2 regions of the Lacisediminihabitans sp. genome follow, and region 2 is predicted to be linked to the other one. Evidence: predicted binding sites of a transcription regulator. Region 2 holds the regulator's gene; the other holds the start of a gene.

The links. The regulator HrcA, encoded in region 2, represses chaperone genes, less so after heat shock. The targets are predictions, from matches to a motif close to TTNGCACTCGNNNNNNNCGAGTGCNAA.
Positions count from the first base shown of each region.
Region 1: ACHZD8_RS12520 (Hsp20/alpha crystallin family protein) is a predicted target of HrcA. The motif match lies at 12,577-12,603, and genes of this name have one in related genera.

Region 1 is NZ_JAYSJZ010000079.1:25,900-42,157, forward strand. It holds gene ACHZD8_RS12450 (1-phosphofructokinase family hexose kinase) at 1-573, shown strand, start outside; gene ACHZD8_RS12455 (glutaredoxin domain-containing protein) at 586-834, opposite strand; gene ACHZD8_RS12460 (DUF222 domain-containing protein) at 953-2,278, opposite strand; gene ACHZD8_RS12465 (nuclease-related domain-containing protein) at 2,779-3,564, shown strand; gene ACHZD8_RS12470 (MFS transporter) at 3,568-5,157, opposite strand; gene ACHZD8_RS12475 (hypothetical protein) at 5,263-5,526, opposite strand; gene ACHZD8_RS12480 (RNA polymerase sigma factor) at 5,499-6,425, opposite strand; gene ACHZD8_RS12485 (YciI family protein) at 6,485-6,853, opposite strand; gene ACHZD8_RS12490 (DUF1653 domain-containing protein) at 6,970-7,182, shown strand; gene ACHZD8_RS12495 (hypothetical protein) at 7,194-7,547, opposite strand; gene ACHZD8_RS12500 (MFS transporter) at 7,736-9,493, shown strand; gene ACHZD8_RS12505 (alkaline phosphatase family protein) at 9,593-10,732, opposite strand; gene ACHZD8_RS12510 (cation:proton antiporter) at 10,776-11,981, opposite strand; gene ACHZD8_RS12515 (cation:proton antiporter regulatory subunit) at 11,998-12,486, opposite strand; gene ACHZD8_RS12520 (Hsp20/alpha crystallin family protein) at 12,661-13,077, shown strand; gene ACHZD8_RS12525 (heme-binding protein) at 13,166-13,459, opposite strand; gene ACHZD8_RS12530 (histidine phosphatase family protein) at 13,633-14,550, opposite strand; gene ACHZD8_RS12535 (glucodextranase DOMON-like domain-containing protein) at 14,577-16,258, opposite strand, start outside.
Region 2 is NZ_JAYSJZ010000026.1:19-5,808, forward strand. It holds partial or broken gene dnaJ (molecular chaperone DnaJ) at 1-963, opposite strand, end outside; gene hrcA (heat-inducible transcriptional repressor HrcA) at 1,031-2,053, opposite strand; gene ACHZD8_RS02740 (DUF4870 domain-containing protein) at 2,264-2,659, shown strand; gene ACHZD8_RS02745 (DUF4870 domain-containing protein) at 2,715-3,092, shown strand; gene hemW (radical SAM family heme chaperone HemW) at 3,096-4,367, opposite strand; gene ACHZD8_RS02755 (TRAP transporter substrate-binding protein) at 4,408-5,358, opposite strand; gene ACHZD8_RS02760 (DUF1990 family protein) at 5,497-5,790, opposite strand, start outside.

The sequences.
Region 1 (16,258 bases), on a different contig from region 2:
TCCGCGCTCGAGCAGACCATCGTGACGGGCGGCTACGTCGTGGCGAGCGGCAGCCTGCCGCCGGGCGTGCCCGACGACTTCTACGCTCGAGTGGCCCGTCTGGCCCGCGACCGCGATGCGCGACTGGTGTTGGATGCCTCGGGCGACTCCCTGCGCGAGGCGCTCTCCGAGGGCGTCTACCTGGTCAAACCGAGCCGGCGCGAGCTCGGCGAACTCCTCGGCGAGCGTCTGGAGAGCGACCAGGGCGAGGCGGATGCGGCATCCGAACTCGTGGCCAAGGGTTCCACCGAACTCGTGGCCCTCACCCGCGGCGCGGAGGGCGCCCTGCTCGCGTCATCCGCGGGCATCTCCCGGCTGACCGTTCCGCCGGTGCGCGTGTTGAGCACGGTGGGAGCCGGCGACGGCTTCCTCGGCGCCTTCGTGCTGCGGCTCGCCCAGGGTCACGATCCGGAGACAGCGTTCCGCACCGCCGTCGCCGCGGGAACAGCCACGACCATGACCCCGGCCACCGACCTGTGCCGCCCGGAAGACGTGGCAGCCCTCGAGGCACAGCTGTCGCCCACGACGCACTAAGGATTGGGCGCGCTACGCCGAGAGGGCCGCCACGCGCTCGCGCAAGTCGGCATCGCTGGGCTCGACAAGATGGCTGTCGTCGGCGAAGACGATCACCGGGATGTTGGTCCTCCCGCTGATGGCGTATGCCCGATCGGCCCCGGTGACGTCGGCCTCGAGGTCCACATAGTCATAGGCCACCCCCAGTTCGTCGAGGACGCGCTTCGACCGGCGGCAGTCTATGCACCAGTCGGCGCCGTACATCGTGATGGGTGTGCTCATGTCTGGGGCAACCGGCGAGGATGTGGGGGAATTCCCGCATCGTCCAACTGTCGACTCAATACCGAGAGCCGTTGCTCGGGACTCGTGGATATCTTCCCGATCATTCCGACGTGAGGATTCACTGTCGACGCGGGAACTCGATGCGCGGCGGTGAGCTTCCGCGCCTCGGCGTGCGGAACGCATCGATCCAGCTCGGCGGAATGAACCACGCAATTCCACGCCGAATAGAGACCTCCCATCCGTTCGCGTGAACCGCATGGTGATCGGACGCGCAGAGGGGAATCGCATTCTTCAGGTTCGTCAACCCGCCGTCCCTCACAAACCAGTCGATGTGGTGGAGTTCGGCCCACGCCGCCGGCCCGCCGCAGGCCGCGCAGGCGGAATACAGTTCACCGATCGCCAGCCGATGCTTCTTGGTGAACAGGCGCTGCTCACGTCCCAGATCGAGCACCTCGCTCGGGCCGCCCATCACTACCGGGATGATGCCGGCCTCGGCGGCCATCCGCCTGGCGGTCCCCGCCGCGATGGGCTGGTCCATGCCGTCGAGACGAGCCTCGCCGAGACCGGAGAGCAGAGCGTCGAGAGTCAGCCGCACGACAAGGGTGGTTTTCGGCAGCGGACTCACCGCGTGGGCACAGTTCGAGACGTGCCCGAACAACGCCAGCATCGCATCCGACGCCATGTTCGCGCGGGTGCGTGGGTCCCGCAGCTCCGCAACGATGGGCGGCGGGCCGTCAAAAAGCTCGCAGATCAACTCCGCGCCACCCTCGTTCGTGTCCGCACGGTTTGGGCCGTCCTCTGGATCGTTGCGCCTGCCCGCACGGTAGACGCTGTCGACATACCCGTCGAGGAACCCACGCACGGAGGCGGCGGTGAGCGGGTCCATCTCCCAAACCAGCCGGTGCATGCCGTTCGCCAGTTCGACGATCGACAGCTTCCGTCGACGCACAAGGTCTTCTTCGCGGGGTTCGATGCCGTCGGTGTCGAGACGGTCACGGCACTGGATCGCCAGCTTGCGCACCAGGTCGGCCGGGGCCGTGCGAGCAAAGTCGACCGTGAATTCTTCCGCGTACGCGACATCGTCTGGATGGGCTCGGGGGCTCGCCTGGTCGAGGTTGGTGACGATGGCGGCTGCGGCATCCACTCCGATCGCACACTCGTCGAGGGCGGCTGCAACATGCGGATAACGCGGCGCGATCATCTCTCCGGTGATGCTGAGAGACGGGAAGGTGGCGGTGGCAACCCGCACTAGCCGCGCCGCTTCCTGTCGCCCGATCCTCCCCACTCGGATTAGCGAGCCGACCGGACTGGTGTCCATCATCCGATGCGCGAGACCGCCCCGACCCAGGGTGGACCGGGAGCGTTCCGCCACCTCCGCGGTCAGGCGCACGATGTTCGCCTCCGTCGTTCGTCGCGCCGAAAACTGCTCCGCGAGGGCGCGCATGAGCTCGCCGTCGGTGAGCCCGCCGCAGGCCGGATCTGACCGGTCCGACCACGCTCGATCCACCGGCGGAGCGGCGGTCACGGTGAGGCTGTTCATGCCCCAACTCTCGCACCACCCACCGACATTCTTCCGCTCAAACCACCCCTTGACCAGCACTTCCTGTGGACTGTCGCCCGCCGCCGTCCGCTGTGAAGGAGTAGTCGCCCCCCAACTCGATGGGCTTCGCATCCGACTCGACCGGGACCTCTCGAAGAGATGGCCCGCACCGCTCCGGCGGCCTGGCAGCGGGCGGCCGGCGCCAGGCACGTTTCGATCGGCGCAGCGACCACGCCCGCCCCGCACCCCTCGCACTGGGGATTCAGGAGCAGAGGGAAACTCGATAACGTCGAAGCCTGTCGACGCGTCCGAAAGCGGGGGACCAGCAATGCCGGGATTCCCCGTGATGGACCCCCAGGCGACCCAGCTCCTTCCGGGCGAGCAACACCTGAGGAAGATGCTCGATGCCTGACGTCGGCACGATGCGGTCACGACCCGCCGCCCAATCACTCATGGAGAAGCTGCTCGCGCTACACGACGTGCGCCCGGCGCAGTCCCGGCTGGCGAGGCTCTTCGGGCTGCCGCCGCTGAACGCCACCGAGACGCCCTGGTACGTGGGCGCGCGGGGCGAGATCGCCGTGGCGCGAGCCCTCGGGCGCCTCCCCGCCGCATGGACCGTGCTGCACTCCCTGCCCGTGGGCAAGACGGAGAGCGACATCGATCACCTGCTCGTGGGGCCGGCCGGTGTCTTCACGATCAACACCAAGCACCACAGCGGCAAGAAGATCTGGGTGGGCGGGCGCGGATTCCTGGTGTCCGGCAGAAGCATGCCGTACATCGACAGGGCCGAATCCGAGGCGGCGAGCGTCGGCAAACTGATCGCGAGGCACCTGCCGAGCGGCACCCTCGTGCGGGCGATGATCGTTCTCGTCGATCCCGGGTCGATCAGAATCCGTGAGCGGCCAGAGCTCGTCACGGTGATCGACGCACGGCATCTGGTGCGCTGGATCCTCAAGCAGCCGGAGATGCTCGGTGCGTCCGAGGTCGCGGATCTCGCCCATCTCCTCGACAATCCCGCCGTCTGGCGGGAGACGCCGGAGCAGGCGGCGGATGTTCCGGGCCGCTTCGCGGCGCTCGACGCGGCGGTGCGGTCTGCCGCACAGCGCCAGACGCTCTGGTTCGGCGGCGGGGTTGTTCTGCTGGTGGGCGCAGGCATGGCGGTGGCATCCCGACTGCTGGGGCTCGCATAGCCCCTACTCCGACTTCGTCGGTGGGACCCCGCGGAAGGCGACCGCGGCGATGACGGCCACGATAGCCAGAGCGATGGCGCTGATCACGGCGGTGGCAGCAATGGCGCTGGTGAACGCGGCCTGTGCCGCCGCCAGGAGGGTGGCGCCAGCAGGATCGGCGAGGGCCAGCGCCGCGGTGCGACCCGTCGCGAGGCCGTCCCGGGCCCCGGCTGCCGCGGCGGCGGGTAGGGAGGCCGGCAGGTGTGCGAGTTGTGCACGGTAGATCAGCGTCACCACACTCCCGAGGATCGCTATCCCGATCGCGTAGCCGAATTGGCCGGCCGTTTCAGACAGGGATGCCGCGGACCCCGCCCGCTCGGCAGGAACCGAACCGAGCACGAGGGTGGTGCTCAGGGTGACGAGGGGGCCGCTCCCGATCGAAACCAGGGTGAACCCGATCACGAGGGGGAGGATGCCGGAGGACGGGGTCACCTGGGCCGCGACGACGGCACCACTCACGGACAGTGCCAGGCCGCCGGAGATCAGGTAGGCGGGACGGATGCGCCGGGCCAGCACCGGGGAGAGTCCGAAACTCGTGAGCGAGCCGAGCACCGACGGCAGCGTCCAGAGTCCCGCGGCCAAAGGCGACAGACCGGCAACGAGCTGAAAATACTGGGTATTGAACAGCATCATCGGACCGGTCACCAGCGTGCCGATCAGCAGGCAGAGTATGGCCGCCGCAAAGGCCCGGTTTCGGAACAGGCTCAGCTCGAGCAGCGGATGGGCGAGCCGACGCTGCCGGGCGACGAAGGCGACACCGACGGCGACCCCGACGAGCAGCATCCCGACGGGCACGGTGCCCCAGCCGGACTGGGCGATCTGCTTGAGCCCATAGACGACCGTGAGCACCGCCACCAGCGACAGGACGACGCTGGTGAGGTCGATCCTCCCGGCCGACGGCGCGCGGTATTCCGGCAGAAAGAGGGGCGCAAGGATCGCCAGGAGCACCATGACCGGCACCCCGACCAGGAACACGGATCCCCACCACAGGTGAGTGAGGAGGGCGCCACCGAGAACGGGACCCACGGCAAGGCCGCCCATGAAGGCGACGAACCAGATGCCGACGGCCACTCCCCGCTGGGCGGCGTTTGTGAACATGTTGGCGATCAAGGCGAGCGTCGAGGGCGCGAGCGTCGCCCCCGCGATCCCCATCAGCGCCCGGGCGACGATGAGCATCTCGGGCGAGGCGGCGAAGGCGGCGGCGATCGAGGCCGCGGCGAAGCCCGTACCGCCGATGATCAGGAGCCGTCGGCGTCCGATGCGGTCGCCCAGGGTCCCCATGGTGATGAGGAAGCCGGCGAGCATGAACGAGTAGATGTCGGTGATCCAGAGCTGTTGGCTCGCGTTGGCGTGGAGCGCCTCGCCGATGCGGGGCAGGGCGAGGAGAACGAATGACGTGTCGACCGACACGAGCAACTGCGGGACCGCGAGCACGGCCAACCCGATCCACTGTCGTGGGCCGGCCGTCTCCGGCACGTCTCGAATCACGGGGGCCCGCTCGGGCGAGTCCTTGCTCGACGTCTCTGTCTCGTCACGTGCTGGCTGTGCGGTCATGGTCTTCCCTCTCGTGGTGGAGCGACACCTCCGTGTCGGGAAGGAGACGGTGACGAGACAAGGAATTCGACATCCGAACTCCGATGCGTTTCCGTCCGAAAGGCGTCAGAGCCTGTCCGCACGCCCCTGCAGATAGCGGCGCTCCGGCGAACTCAACGTTGCGCGGGCGGCCGCCCGGTAGGCCTCCCGGGCACCCACAAGGTCGCCCGATGACTCCAGGAGGTGGGCTCGCACCGAGGTCAGCCGATAGTGCCCGGCGATCTTCGGGTCATCCGCCAGCTGATCGAGCAGTCTGAGCGCCGCCTCGGGGCCGTCGACCATCGCCACGGCCACGGCACGGTTCAGCGTGACCATCGGATTGGACACCATGTGCTCGAGCAGGGTGTACAGGCGGACATCTGCTCCCAATCCGTCGTCTCGGTCGACGACGACTCGGCGTGGATCGCGGCGATCGCGGCCTGAACCAGATACGGACCCGCCGTCGACGTCCTCAGCGCGGTGACCAACAGCGCGATGGCCTCCGCGACGGCCTCCCGGTTCCACAGCGAGCGATCCTGCTCATCGAGCGGAACCAGGTCGCCGCGGGCCGTGATGCGCGCCGGTCGTCTCGCGTCGGTCAGGAGCATCAGGCAGAGCGCCCCCACGCTCTCGCCGTCGTCGGGCTGAAGTCGCACGAGTTGTCGCGCGAGTCGGATCGCCTCGGCCGAGAGATCCACCCGCAGCAGTTCGTCTCCGCCGGTCGCGGTGTATCCCTCGTTGAACATGAGGTAGAGCACCCGCGTGACCGCCTCCGAGCGCTCCCGTCGTTGCTCGGGGGAGAGTTCGCCGAAGGTCGCGCCGGCCGCCTTGATCGTCTGCTTGGCCCGGCTTATGCGCTGGGCCATCGTCGACTCCGGCACCAGGTAGGCACTGGCGATCTCGCCGGTTGTCAGTCCGCCCACGGCACGCAGGGTGAGGGCGATTTGCGATGACGCAGACAGGGAGTCGTGACAGCAGAGGAAGAGCAGATCCAGTGTGTCGTCCCTGGCGTCGGCAGGCTCGTGGCGTCCCTCGGTCAGCGCGAAGTCGTCCAGGGCATAGTCCTTCTCCCGGGATCGGCGCGCGACCTCGCTCCGGATCAGGTCGATCAACCGGTGGGAGGCGACCGTGTACAGCCACGCGGCGGGGCTGTCTGGGACTCCCTCTTCCGGCCAGAGCGTCGTGGCCTTGAGCAGGGCATCCTGCACCGCATCCTCGCCGAGGTCGAACTGGCCGTACCGGCGAATCAACCGCCCGAGGACCTGCGGCGCGAGTTCGCGCAGCAGGCCCCCGATCGAGGCAGGGGTGTTCAGAAATCCGCCGCCTTCGAGAACATGACGGGACGCACCTCGATGGCCAGGCCGTCGATCTTCGAGTCGGGGATCATCGCGGCCAGTTCGAGGGCGCGCTCCTTCGAGTCCACATCAACCAGGTAGAACCCGCCCAGAAACTCCTTCGCCTCCAGGAAGGGGCCGTCCTGAACCTGGGGCACGCCGCCCGAGGCCCGGATCACGCTGCTTTCGGCCGGGTCGCCGAGGGCCTGCGTGAGAATGAACTCGCCGGATGCCGTGATCGCATCCATGAACGCGCCGTGGCCGGTGCCGATCGCTTCATTCTGTTCCGCCGTCAGCGAGTCCAAGACGCCGCGATCGACCTGCATCATCAGGAGGTATTTCATGGTTTCCTCGTTTCCTTGATCTTCGTCCATCGTGCCAGAGAGGCACGATCAGCACGGAGACGATTCCGAACTCCGCAATTCGACATCCCCGCGGGTGAGTCCGGTACCGTGTGCAGATGTCCGAACTGGAACCCGGCCTCTACCGTCACTACAAGGGCAACCTCTACGAGGTCGTCGACACCGCCACCCATTCAGAGACCGAGGAGAGGCTGGTCGTCTACCGGGCGCTCTACGGCGACAACGGACTCTGGGTGCGACCGCTCGGGATGTTCCGGGAGACCGTCGAGGTCGACGGGCAGAGCGTCCCGCGGTTTGCCCGCGTCGAGTAGCGGGCGCGCCGTCAGGGCCGCAGGGACTGCTCCATGCACTGGCGAACCTCGACCGGGGACTCGACCATCGCGGCCACGCTCGCGGCGATGGCGATCGCGCGGGACTCGTCGGGCACCTTCACCACCCAGTAGCGCGAAAGCGGTGCGTCCGAGACATTGAACGCGCCGCGGCCCGCGGCACCGTCCGAACCGACGAGGGTCGCGGCATCGGCGGCCTCCAGCACCTCGGAGTAGACCAGTTCGCCGCTCTGGGCCAGCTCGTCGTCGAGGCGCACCATGAAGGCCACCATCCTCTCGATCCATTCGGTCGGTCTCGCGTGGAGTTCCGCCCGCTCGCCGAACACCATGATCATGAATCTCATCATCGCTCCGATCCCTCGTCACCCACTGTGACAGCAACGGCCGCCCACCGCCATCGAGACGGGTCGATTCCGAAGACCGGCTCGTGAGCCGGCGGCACCCCGCCGGCGCACGCCCGCGACGGGCGTATTATTAGTACACAACAACTAACTATTGGCGCTCAACGTCGACGCCCCGCACCCTGGAGGCCCCCGTGACCGCAACCGCGACGCGCACCGGAATGTTCAACAAGGATCACCCCCGCTACAAGTGGGTCGCGCTGAGCAACACGACGCTCGGCATGCTCATGGCCACGATCAACGGGTCGATCGTGCTCATCTCGCTCCCGGCGATCTTCAAGGGCATCAAGCTCGACCCGCTGCAGCCGGGCAATGTCAGCTACCTGCTGTGGATGCTGATGGGCTACATCCTGGTGACGGCCGTTCTCGTGGTGAGCTTCGGACGGCTCGGCGACATCTACGGGCGCGTGCGCATCTACAACCTCGGGTTCGTGATCTTCACCGTGGCCGCGATCGCGCTCGTCTTCGACCCGTTCACGTCGGGTGCCGGCGCGATGTGGCTGATCGGGTGGCGTGTGCTCCAGGCCGTGGGCGGATCGATGATCTTCGCCAACTCGACGGCCATCCTCACCGATGCGTTCCCCGCCAACAAGCGGGGCATGGCCATCGGTATCAACCAGATCGCGGCCATCGCGGGCACCTTCCTCGGCCTGATCATCGGCGGGGTGCTCGCCGAGATCGACTGGCGCGCGATCTTTCTGGTGAGCGTGCCGTTCGGCATCCTCGGCACCATCTGGTCATACAAGTCACTGCACGAGGTCGGCGTGAAGAGCCCTGGAAGGGTGGACTGGCCGGGCAACATCGTCTTCGCCGTCGGACTCACCGCCCTGCTCGCGGAAATCACCTACGGTATCCAGCCCTACGGCTCGAGCTCCACCGGCTGGCTGAACCCCTGGGTGCTCGCCGGCATCATCGGTGGCGTCGCGCTGCTCATCGGATTCGTGTTCCTGCAGCTGCACACCGCGGAGCCCATGTTCAACATGCGGCTGTTCCGCATCCAGGCCTTCGCCCGGGGCAACTTCGCCGGCCTGCTCGCGTCGGTCGGGCGGGGCGGACTGCAGTTCATGCTCATCATCTGGCTTCAGGGCATCTGGCTGCCGCTGCACGGGTTCTCCTACGAGAGCACACCGCTCTGGGCGGGCATCTATCTTCTCCCGCTCACGATCGGATTCCTCGTCTCCGGACCCATCTCGGGCACCCTGAGCGACCGGTTCGGCGCACGCCTCTTCGCCACCGGTGGGCTCGTGCTCGTCGCGGCGACCTTCATCGCGTTGCTGCTCATCCCGGTCGACTTCAGCTATCCGGTCTTCGCCCTCATCACCTTCCTCAACGGAGTCGGGTCTGGCATGTTCGCCGCGCCCAACCGCACGGCCATCATGAACAGCGTGCCGGCGAACCAGCGCGGCGCGGCGTCGGGCATGACCGGCACCTTTCAGAACGCGGGCAACTCGCTCTCGATCGGCATCTTCTTCTCCCTGATGATCGCGGGCCTCGCGGACACCCTCCCCAACGCCCTCCGCAGCGGGCTCACGTCGCATGGGGTCGGCACGGCCGTGGCCAACCAGGTGGCCGCGACCCCGCCGGTCGGCAGCCTGTTCGCCGCGTTCCTGGGCTACAACCCGATCGAGAGCATCCTGGGGCCCACCGGAGCGCTCAAGAACCTGTCCACCACGAACGCCGCGGCGCTCACCGGCAAGACCTTCTTTCCCGAGCTGATCTCGCAGCCCTTCCACTCCGGGCTCGTGATCGTGTTCATCGCGGCGGCGATCATGTCCCTGATCGGCGCGGTCGCGTCGCTCTCGGCCGGCGGCAAGTACGTGCACGCGGACACCGCGCCGGTGGGGACGATCGAGCCCGGCCGGCAGAACGTGAGCGAACTCAGCGACCTCTAGCGGCGGCATTGGCGCTGCCACCACAGAGCGGCGCGCCCGCCGCCTCAACCACGAGGTCGAGGGACGGACGCGCCGCCGGGCCGATCTGAGCCGAGTGCCCTACCGCCGGCCGGTGAACATGGGCCACATTGGCACCACGCCGCCCGCCGTGTCCCCGGCATGGCCGAGATAGCCCAGGCCGAAGTTCTGCTCGATGGTGGTGAGCAAGGAGTAGTGGTTGTATGCCGTGTGGTCCACGAAGTGCCGCGGTCCTGAGGCCGTGACCACGATCGCGGGGATGAGGCCGCCACCGTAGGTTCCGCCGGGCCAGCTCGCGCTGATCCGCGGGTCGGCGGCGCTCACGTACGGCGAGTCGCAGCATCCGGCCGCGCTCTCCCAGCCGCCGGTCGTGGTGTTGCCGGTGTAGTCGTTCTCGTCGGTGACGATCACGATAGCCGAACGCTTGGTCCACGCCTTCGACCCGGTGATGGTGGCGACCGCCGTCTTCACGAAGCCGTCTGCCTTCTGCTTCAGCGCGGCGTCGTTGGCATCATCCTTGACGCTGCCGTAGGGGCACGGTGTCTCCGGATGCCCCACAATCGCCGCGTAGACCCCACCGTGCATGTCGTTGCACTGGTTGGGGCTGATCCAGACGAACTGCGGCGCCTTCGGCCCGTTGAGGTCGGCGGAGAGCTGAGAGTAGTCCTTCACCTGCGCCATCCGTGCCGGGTTGTTCTTCACGTCGTCGAAGAGCACGAACGGGTTGTGCTTCTTGGCATAGAGCGACGCGACGGTGCCGTCGGGGAGGGCCGGGCCGAAGCGGTCCAGTTTGTTGGCCGGCAGGGTCTCGAGATAGGCGCCCCAGCCGATGTGGCGGGACTCCAGCTGGTCCACGAGATTCACCCGGTTGAGGTTGACCACGTTCTGGTCGTTGTCGTCCTGGATGCCGAAGTTGTCACCGGCGATGGTGGCGATGTAGTTGGGCATCGAGGGATGGGTGACGCCGTAGTAGTTGTCGGCCGTCGAATACTGGCTGGCGAGGCTGGTCAGGTACGGCGCATTCGCGTCGCCGATGACGCTCGACTGCGAGTGATTCTCGAGCATGATCACGAAGATGTGGTCGAAGGACGGCCCGTCGTGGTGGGCCGACGCACCGTTGGATGCGTCTTGGTGGGGAGCCGCACTGGCCGCGGTGGCGGTCAGCGCGAGTACCGCGACGGCCGCCGTGGCGACGGCCGTGAGGCGGGATCTCGTGTGCATGGCAGATTCCCTTCGATATGGAGTTGGCACGAACAGGTAAAGGCTAGTGTCCGTCCGCGCCCTGCGCGATGGTTGCCGTCCGCGTGCCGCGGGCCACCAGGAGGCGACGGAACCAGGGGGCGTCCGTCATCCTGGCCAGGAGGGGACCGGCCACCACGGTGAGCAGAACGTACGCCGTGGCGAGCGGGGCGAGCCGCGGTTCGATGCCCGACCCGGCGGCGAGTCCCGCGATCACGATGGAGAACTCGCCGCGCGGGGTGAGGGCGAAGCCGGTGCGCCACCGACCGGGGATTCCGATGCCCGCCGCGGCAGCCGCGCGATAGCCGGTGAGCGTCTTGGTGGCGATCGTGACGACCGCGAGGATCGCCGCGGGCAGCAGCACCGGGAGGATGCTGGCCGGCTCGGTCGACAGGCCGAAGAAGACGAAGAAGACGGCGGCGAACAGGTCGCGCAGCGGCGAGAGGAGCTGTTGCGAGTTGTGGGCGACGCGTCCGGAGAGCGCGATGCCCACCAGGAACGCGCCGACAGCCGCGGAGACATTCACCTGCTGGGCGACGCCGGCCACGAGCATCGTGAGACCGAGCACCCCGAGCAGCAGTGACTCGGGATGGTGGGCGGCGAACAGCCGCGAGATGATCTTGCCGTGGCGAAGCGCCACGTAGAGAATCACCACCACCACGAGCACGGCCACCACGAGGGCGGTCGCACCGGCGAGGAATCCGGCGCCGATCACGAGCGCCGAGAGCACGGGCAGGTAGAACGCCATCGCGAGGTCCTCGATCACGAGGATGGAGAGGATGGTTGGGGTCTCCCGGTTGCCGAGCCGGCGCAGGTCGCGCAGAACCTTGGCGATCACGCCGGAGGACGACACCCAGGTGATGCCGGCCAGCGCGACCGCGGCGATCGGACCCCAGCCCAGGATGAGCGCGCAGGCCGCGCCGGGCAGGGCGTTGAGCACGGCATCCAGGATGCCCGCGAGCCTCGACCGTTTGAGGCTCGTGATCAGCTCGGTCGGCGAGTACTCGAGGCCGAGCATCGCCAGCAACAGGATCACGCCGAGCTCGCTGCCGAAGCGGAAGAACTCGTTGCCGGCGTCGAGCGGTGCGAAGCCGCCGACCCCGAAGGCGAGCCCCGCGATGAGGTAGAGCGGAATCGCGGAGATGCCGATCTTGTCGGCGAGCCGGGAAAGCAGGCTCAGTCCCAGCAGTACGGCCCCGACTTCGATGAGGAGCAGGGCGGCGTCATGCATGGGTGATGGGTGCCTTTCAGCCGTCGGTGAGCACGCGGGCGAGCGCGTCGAGGCCCGGCCTGGTGCCCACGGCGATGATGGTGTCGCCGGCCTGCAGGGCTGAATCGGGGGTGGGGGAGGGGATCACGTCCGCGCCGCGCACGATGGCGACGATCGAGGTGTGCGTTCTGGTGCGAGCCCTGGTGGCACCGAGCACCTCTCCCGCGTAGGGGGATCCGGCCGAGATGAGCAGCTGTTCGGTGAAGAGGCCGGCGGCCTGCTCCCGGATGCCGGCGAGCTGGCCCAGCATGAGCGAGGCGCCGAGCACGTCGGCGAGGGCGGCCGCCTCGTCGTCGGTGAGCGCGATGGAGTCGATGGCCTCGTCCGGGTCGTCGACACCGAACAGCGCGAGCTCCCGCTCACCCGACCGATGGGAGACGACGCCGATGCGTCTGCCCTTCTTGGTGATCACGTCATGACGCGTGCCGATGCCCGGCAGATCGACCTTCTCGACTCGTACACTCACGCGGCAACCCTAACAGGGCGCTCCACAGCCGGTCCGCGAGTCCGGGACGGCGGCGTATCGCTGAGGGCGGAATCCGAAGGGTCGATTCGGCTGGCACTCTCGATGTCCGAGTGCTAATTCGGACCTAGTTGAGTCACACCGACTCAAGTTTAAGGACTCACAAGGAGTTTGACTGTGACTGCGATTCTCTACCCCAACCGCCCCCTTTACACCGCCCGCACCGCCACCCGCTCGATCCCGCTGGATCTCTACCGCGACGGCGACAACTACATCGTGACGGCCGACCTGCCCGGGATCGACCCGACCACGGTGGACATCGACGTCGACGGTCAGCTGCTCAGCATCCGGGCCGAGCGCACCGCCCCCGCCGGCGACAACGTCACCTGGCTGTCGCGCGAGCGCCAGGCCGGCTCGTTCCTGCGTCAGCTCACGCTCGGCCGCAACATCGACACCGAGAAGATCGCGGCCCGGTACGACAACGGAGTTCTCAACCTGACCCTTCCGGTGAGCGAGAAGGCGCGCGCTCGCAAGATCGAGATCAGCAATGGCTCGGTGGCCCCGACGGAGGCCGCCGAGGTCCCGGCCGCCTAGCCGAAGGCACCACGATCGACACGGGAATGGCCCGGAGCACACGCTCCGGGCCATTCCTCGTCGTGCAGGTCTCACCCGGGTTGTGCGATCACGAGATCGTGGCGGCACCCGCCAGGGCGACCCGGCGGTCGTTCTCGACGAGACTTCCGCTCACGCCGAGCGCGCCGATCACGACACCGCCCTGAATGAGGGGCACCCCGCCCGGGAACGTGATGAGGCCGCCGTTCGAGACCTCGATGTTGTACAGCGGCCCACCGGGCTGGGAGAGTTCGCCGATGGCGCCGCTCTCCATGTCGAAGAGCCGCGCAGTGCGCGCCTTCTTGATGGAGACGCCGCGGCGACTGCCGCCTGGGCCTGCTGCCCAGGCAGCATTGGGTGTCACGACTCGGTTCGGTCTGTGAACGTGAGCGAGGTCCTCGTGTCCCACGCTGACGCTGCTGTGACTGCAAACACCGCTACAGGCCTCGGCGGTGTGGGCCCTTGCCCGGCAGACTCCAGTTGTGCAGGACAGCTTGTGCAGGACGGCTTGGGCAAGACGGCCCGGGCAACACAGTTTTAGCGGGACACACAGGGGTGTGGCGACCCGGACGGTCCCGGTCTGCAGGACGCTCCCGTCGGTTCTGAACAAATGGTCCTCGCTCTCCGCTCGCGCCGTCCTGCACAACCCGTCCTGCACAACGGGAGTCTGTGGGGTGGGCACCCCTGGACGCCGGAACGGTCCTGAACAACCCGTCCTGCACAACGGGAGTCCGCGCGGTGTGTGCCCGTGGACGGCGGCAGCGTCCTGCACAAGGCGTGCCAGGCAGTACACCTAGGCGTTCGAGACCGGCCCGCCGGTCGGATCCTGGGCGGATTCGTCAGCGAGCCTCGCCCCGCCCACCGGCAGCCCGGCCCAGAAACGAGCGTCCAGCCGTCCTGTGGCGAACCGATCAGCTCGACCACCCCGGTGTTGCCGAGCTCGTTCGTGCCCGCGAAGCTGGGCGGCACGTTCTGTGCCCGAGCCGCCGTCCACACCCTGATCGCCGCCCCGTGGCTGAACACCGCGGCCGTGTCGGACTCCGCGGCCGCGATCTCGATGTCAGCGTCGAAGCGGCGGAAGAAGGAATGCCCGTCCGCCGCGCCCGGCATCGTCACGTCCAGGTCGCCGGTGCCCCACGCGAAGATCGTGTCCAGGTAGGCCCGAACGGAGTCCCGATCGCTTCGCCCCTCGAGCGCCCCGGCCTCGATCTCGTGCAGGCCGCGTCCCACGCGCACCTCCAGTCCACGGTCGAGCGAGAGCGGCTCTGCGGTGAGCTGGGTGCGAACCAGTGTCGACGCGAAGATGGCATCGATCGACTCGAAGCGCATCGCATCCGGGATCACCGCCGCCTGGCGCGCGCCGAGGTCGGTGAGCCCGGGCCCGGGGCTCGCGGTGTCGAGCTGCCCGAGCACATTGGCCGGGGTCTGGCCGTGACGGATCAGGAGGAGTCGCATGTGCGCCCCAGTTTAGGCTTCTCCGGCTAGGGAATCACGAGCGCCTGCAGCGTCACCGGGTTCGTCGCCGTGTAGTCGAGCTCGGCGGACTGGCTCACTCCGCTCGGGGTGATGGTGTCCATCACCTTGGGAACGGCATTCGGATCGGCGACGCAGAACGGCGAGGCGCTGGCCGCGGCGCAGACCCCGAAGCTGTATTGGCCCGGCGTGCTGGTGAACGCGCGGGTCTGGTCGAAGCCGTGAGTGCCGTCCTGGCCGGTGAGTGCCACGGCGAATCCCCACCCGCTCGCCGGAGTGCCTCCGAGCGCCGCCTTGTCGACGCTGAACGTGATGTAGCGCGAGACCGAGTTGGCGGCCACGGTGACCGTGCCCGCGCTCGTGCCCGTCGTGTCGACGAACCGGTTGTTGCCGAAGCCCTGCGCCTCGATGAGCCTGCTCCACGGCGACACGGCGTACTTCATGCCGTCGTACGACGAGGCGGTCGAGGTGGGCGCCGCACCGGGAGCGCGAACATAGACGTCAACCAGCTGGGCCCCGTTCGATGAGCCGAATGTGGGGGTGAGGTCACGCGTCTGCACGCGGAAGGTCACCGTCGAGCCGGTGTCGTAGACCTGGAACTTCGTGAGATCGAAGGCTCCGGCGTGGAAGTCGCCCGCGGGGGGATAGGCGTAGTTGCCCGGCCCGTTGTCGTCGCCGGTCGGGTCGTCGGCGCTGAAGATGAGCGTGCCGTTGACGACATCGTTCACGACGGAGCGGACGAGTTGCGCCGTGCCGCCCTCGGTTGTGCTCGAGATCACGAACACATTGGTGCCGGCGGCCGACGTCACGTCCACGCTGAACGAACCGTCCGCGGCAGCGGTGGTGTTGGTGAGCGTCGTGGCGCTGTTGGCATCGGTCGCTACGTCCGCGATGTCGACGGTGGCCCCGGGCGCCGCTGTACCCGCCACGGTGGTGGTGGCGCCGGTCGCCGACCCGTCGGCGGGGGAGGTGACGGTGAGCGGAGTGGTGCCCTGCGTGTGCGTCACGTAGCGGTCGCGTACCTGGGCCGGCTGTTCGAGGCTACGGCCGGCCGCGAGGTCAGCGGTGAGCCGCACCTGCGACGCCGAGCCCCAGGTGAGGGGCGAGGCCGAGCCGTCCGCCTTGCCGTTGACGAAGCCGATGGATGCCGTCGCCGGGTCCGACCCGTACGGCGAGGCCGGCACATCCGCTCGGTCCCACACCTGTTCGGGAACGAGCCCGGGGCCGGAGTTCATCCGGTTTATCGACAGCAGCACGCCGGAGGCCGCGGTCGCCTGCCCCTGGGCCAGATACTGCTGGGCACGTTCGGCGCCGAGCACCGGCCACGGGTGCCCGAGACCCGAGAAGTTGTTCGTCCACGGTGCGCCGGTCACCGCACAGCTCGTGCCGGCACCTACGAAGCAGTCACCATAGCCGTCGCCGTTGTAGCGCAGCCACCCCGTGCCGCTGTCGGTCGGCCGCTGGATGGTGGCGTCGGTGACGACGAGCGAATTGAGGATCACGGGATCGGTCGCGGGAAGGATTCCGAGACGCACATATTCGAGGAAGCCGGCATCCGCCACCGCTCGCTGGTCGAGGGTGGGGCCGCCGTTGCCCACGTTGTAGCTGATCGCCGCGTTGGGGTCGCCGGTCTTGGAGAGCCGGATGAAGTACGGGTCCGCCGAGAGCGGGCCGTTCGTCGTGACGCCCC
Region 2 (5,790 bases):
CTGCACACCGATCTTGAGGTCCCCCCGACCGCTGCCGCGCAGGTGGGTCACTCCGCGATCCTTGATCGTGATGACCTCGGCGCTCTGCGTGCCCGGTCGGATCTCGACCGAGACGTCTCCGTCGAGAGTCTTGAGCGTCGTCTTGGTGCCGAGGATGGCATCCGTCATCTGCACTTCGAGCGTGGCGAGGATGTCATCACCGTTGCGGCTGAAGACGTCGTGGTGACGCACCTTGATCTCGAGGTAGAGGTCGCCGTTCGGGCCTCCCGCCGGGCCTACCTCGCCCTGGCTGGGCAGCTGGAGGCGGAGGCCGGTGTCGACCCCGGCCGGAATGTCCACCGGGATCGTGCGGCGGGCGCGGACGCGGCCCTGGCCCTGGCAGGTGGGGCAGGGGTTGGGGATGACCGTGCCGTAGCCGCGGCAGGTGCCGCACGGGCTCGAGGTCATCACGTTGCCGAGCAGGCTGCGCACGGCGCGCTGGATCTGGCCGCTGCCGCGGCAGATGTCACAGGTCACCGGCTGCGTGCCCGGGGCGCAGCATGAGCCGTTGCAGGTCTCACAGAGCACGGCCGTGTCGACCTCGACGTCACGCGTGGTGCCGAAGATGATCTCGTCCAGGTCCACCTCCACCCGCACCAGGGCATCCTGTCCCCGCTCGCGCCGGGAGCGCGGCCCGCGGCTCGTGCCGCCGCCGAAGAAGGTCTCGAAGATGTCGCCGAAGCCGCCGAAGTTCGCCCCACCCCCGCCGCCGAAGCCGGCCTGCGGGCCGAGGTCGTACTGCTGGCGCTGCTGCGGGTCGGACAGCACGTCGTACGCGTGGGTCACGAGCTTGAAGCGCTCGGAGGCGTCCGCCCCGGGGTTCACGTCGGGATGCAGCTCCCGTGCGAGGCGGCGGTACGCCTTCTTGATCTCGTCAGTCGTCGCTTCGCGCCCGACACCGAGTACTTCGTAGTGGTCAGCCAATCCAATTCCTTTGCATTCTCGGCGCGATCGTGGTCGGCCCGAAGGCCGGCCACCGCGCCGATGTCATTCATTCCTCGCCGAGAAGGCGGGAAAGATAGCGGGCCACGGCTCTCACCGCGGCGATGTTGTTCGAGTAGTCCATTCGAGTCGGACCGATCACGCCGAGCCGGGACAGCTCGCCTCCGGATGCCGTGTACCCCGTCGTGAGCACCGAGGTCTCGCCGAGACCGAACTGCGCGTTCTCGCTTCCGATGCTCACCGAGAACCCGTTCTGGTCGGGTTCCATCTCGCCGAAGAGTCGCAGCAGGGTCACCTGCTCCTCGATCGCCTCGAGAACAGGGTAGATGCTTCCCGTGAAGTCTTCCTCCGTGCGCACGAGGTTGGCCGCACCGGCCATGACGAGCTTGTCCTGGCGATTGGCGAGCACCTGCTCGATGAGCGAGGTGGCGATGTGCCTCACGGCCGGAGCCTGCTCCGGCGGGAACTGGTCGGCGAGCGTCGCGAGCCTCTCGGCGGCCTCGGCGAGCGCGAGCCCGCCCAGCGACGAATTCAGCCTGGTGCGCAGCCGGTCGAGGAATTCCTCGTCGAGGCCCGGCGCCACGTCGATGAGCCGCTGTTCGACGCGGCCGGTGTCGGTGATCAGCACCGTCATCATCCGCGTGGCGGTGAGGCGCACGAGTTCGACGTGCCGGATGCGGGAGCGGGTGAGCGACGGATACTGCACGAGCGCCACCTGGTGGGTGATCTGGGAGAGCAGGCGCACCGTGCGCCCCAGGACCTCGTCGAGGTCGGCGGATGCCCCGAGGAACTTCTCGATGGCGGTGCGCTGGGCCGCGCTCAGCGGGCGCAGGTCGGCGAGCTGGTTGACGAAGACGCGGTAGCCCTTGTCGGTGGGGATGCGGCCGGACGACGTGTGCGGCGCGGCGATGAGCTCCTCCTCCTCGAGCAGCGCCATGTCGTTGCGGATGGTCGCCGCCGACACCCCGAAGGAATGGCGGTCCACGATCGACTTCGAGCCGACCGGTTCCCGGGACGCCACGTAGTCCTGCACGATGACCCGGAGTACGTCGAGACCACGCTCTGACACCATCCAGCACCACCTCCGGTCTTTAGCACTCGCGACTGCAGACTGCCAATTGTACCGCGACACGCTGCGACGCAGGCATTGCACACGGAGCGAGACGCGCAGTACCTTATGCATGTACTCGCACACGAACTCTTCTCACCGAGAATGGCGACGGCGCGAGCGCACCAAGGCCCTGTTCACATGGCCGGGCCGCCCACTCGAAAGGCAACGCACATGACCGAACCGACACCGCAGCCGATGGCTCCCCAGCCCGCTGCGCCTCTCACGGCCGCCGAAGACAAGCAGTGGGCCTCCTTCGCGCACTTTGGCGGAGTCCTGTGGTTTCTCCCGGCGCTCATCATCTTCCTGGTCTTCAAAGACCGCGGGACGCTGACCCGGCAGGAATCCAAGGAAGCCCTCAACTGGCAGATCACCTGGATCGGTGCGTGGATCGTGCTCCAGATCCTCTGGGTCATCACGGCCGCGGTGTTCTTCCCTATCGCCCTGCTGATCGGGTTCCTGCAGTTCGCCCTTTACGTGGTGAACATCATCTTCTCGATCCTCGGCGGCGTGAAGGTCAACGGCGGCGGCAGCTACCGTTACCCCGTCGCACTTCGCCTCATCAAGTAGCTCGGTATCGGGTGCCCGGGAGCAGCGCTCCCGGGCACCTTGCTTTAATGGGGTCATGTCCGAAACCACAACTCCCCCCGGCAGCCCCCACCAGACCGTCCAGCCGATCAAACCGGCAGACGAGAAACTCTGGGCGACGCTCATCCATGTGGGCGGCATCTTCTTTCACTTCCTGCCCGCGCTCATCGGCTACATCGTGCTCAAGGATCGCGGGGCGTTCGTTCGCCAGCACACGACGGCGGCGCTCAACTTCCAGCTCACGGTGCTGCTCGGCTACGTGGTCGGCCTCTTCACGATCTGGTTCCTCGTCGGCGCGCTCATCCTCGTGGCGGTGGCCGTGGTCAACATCGTCTTCTGCATCGTCGCCGCGGTCGCGGCCGACCGCGGAGAGCGGTACGTGTACCCGATGGCGATCAAGTTCATCGGTGACTAGCGTCTACTCGTCCAGCAGCCGGCGCACCACGGCGTCGGCGAGCAGCCGACCCCGCAGGGTCAGCCGGATCGTGCCGCGCAGGGCGGCCGCCCCATCCACCAGGCCGTCGCCGATGAGACCGGCCACGGCGGTGCGCGCGGGGGCCGGGAGTTCTGACACGGCGAGTCCGTCGCGGATGCGGGTGCTCAGAAGCACCCGCTCCACCCGTCTGGTCTCCTCGTCGAGGGTCTCGCGACCCGCCGCCGGCGAGTTGCCGGCCAGGATGCGCTCGGCGTAGGCGGCCGGATGCTTCACGTTCCACCAGCGCACTCCCCCGACGTGACTGTGGGCGCCCGGCCCGACGCCCCACCAGTCGTGGCCCTGCCAGTAGGCGAGGTTGTGACGGGAACGCTGATCGGCGGCGCTCGCCCCCACCGTGGGAAGCGCGCCATCCGCCACTCCGGCCGGCCTCGACCAGTTGCTCACCTCGTACCAGTCGTAGCCGCTCGCCTCGAGCAACTCGTCGGCTAGCTCGTACATGTCGGCCTGCAGGTCTTCGTCGGGCTGGGCGACCTCGCCGCGCCGGATCTGCCTCGCCAGCTTCGTGCCGTCCTCGACGATGAGCGAGTACGCGGAGAGGTGGTCGGGATGCTGCGCGAGCGCGTGCTCGAGGGACACGCGCCAGTCCTCGAGCGACTCGCCCGGTGTGCCGTAGATGAGGTCGAGGCTCACCGCGAGCCCGGCCGCGCGCGCCCACTCCACGACGAGCGGCACCCGCTCGGGGTCGTGCGTGCGTTCGAGGGTCGCCAGCACGTGCGGCACGGCGGACTGCATGCCGAACGACACCCGGGTGAATCCGGCGGCGGCAAGAGCGAGGAGGTACTCCGCATCCACCGAGTCGGGGTTCGCCTCGGTGGTGACCTCGGCCCCGTCGGCGAGCCCCCAGGTATCGCGCACCGCCGCGAGCATGGCGGCGAGGTCCGTCACGGGAAGCATGGTCGGCGTGCCCCCGCCGAAGAACACGGTCGAGGCGGGCCTCGGCGGCAGTCCGGCGCGGTCGAGGATCCGCCTGCCCATGGCCATCTCGGCGATCGCCTGGCCCGCGTAGTCGGTGCGTTTCGCACCCCGGAGCTCGTCTGAGGTGTAGGTGTTGAAGTCGCAGTATCCGCAGCGGACCCGGCAGAACGGCACGTGAACGTAGACACCGAAGTTGCGCTCGGCCGCACCGACCGCCGCGCTCGAGGGCAGAGTGCCGTCGAGGGGCGCCGGATCGGCGAGAGGGAGGGCGCTGGGCATGGGTTTCATTCTCCCCGATGCCGTGCGGCAACTCGGCCGTCTACGCCGGGCAGGCGACCACCGGCCCGTCCGCACCCGTCGACGCCTTGATCGCCTCGATGCCCTCAATCAGCGTGGACGTCGTGGGATCCTTCGCGAGAGTGTCCCGCACGGGCGCGACCGCTCGCTGGATCGCGGCGAGCTGATCGGGGCTCGCGGCTACAATGGAGTGACCGGCGTGGCACCAGCGCGCGGCGGCATCCGATTCGGTCGGCAGGTTGACTATCGCCCAGCTCTGGGTCTCCGCGGCGGCCAGCCGAAGAACCGCGCGCTGCGACGGGGTGAGCGCTGCGAACGACGCGTTGTTGACAATCAACACATTGAAATTCGAGGACCAGACGACGTTTCCGGTGGAGATCGAATAGGGATCACGCCCGTAGTCGGAATCCTGGCCGCGCTGGGTCAGCAGGTCCTGTTGATCATCGACGGTGCGGGCGCCCAGCGCCTGGTAGAGCATGGTGCTCGCCGCAGATGTCGGCACCCGCATCACGGCGCCGCCGAATTGCTCGAGGCTGTCCATCGGCGCTTCGTAGCCGAATGGATGCCGCAGTTCGTCGGGGTAGATGCTCAGGCCCGTGACGCCGACGGAGCGCAGTCCGGAGAGCAGCGTGGGCTGCAGTGGGCTCGTCACGACGGCCGCAGCAAGAGACTCGTCGGTGATCAGCATCGGCGTGCTCAGCGCCTGCAGGCTGGTCACGCCGAGCGTGTCCCACGCTCGGGACGGGATCAGGCCGAGGGGCAGCTTCCCGTCGATCACCTTTCTGGCCGCGGCCTGGTCCCAGTCGTGCACGAACCCGCCGTTGACGTGCCAGGCCGGCTCGACGACGAGGGACCCCGCCGAGAGCCCGGCAACACGACGCGCGAACTCGGTGATCTGGGTCGACGAGACCTCGCCGGGGCCGTCGTCCGTGGAGAGTCGCAGCGTCAGCGGTTTCGGAGGAGGCGAAACCACGCACCCGGAGAGAACCAGGGCACAGATCGCCACGGCGACCACGCGCCAGACACGGACCCGACTTGGGACGGCGTGACGCATCGATTCTCCCAACGATGACGAGCACGCTACCCGATCGGCGGCGCCGTGTCACGAGAATCAGGGCGACTCGACCGGTCCGGAAAGCGACTCGAAGTACCGGCGGGTGTAGTACGCCTGCGACGCCCGAAGCACGGGGTAGACGAGCCACCACAGCGCATTGGCGGGCCGCGAGAACGCGCTGATTTCGAGCCACACCGATCCGTCGTCGGTCTGCTCGACGATGAACGACTCCTCGCCCTCCTCCGGATGCCCGGGAAGGGTGCCGTAGGCGAACCCGCGGCGCTGCGGCTCGTCCACCACGTAGACGACCCTGGCCGGCGCCGACACCCGCAACGGGCCGAAGGGGATGGA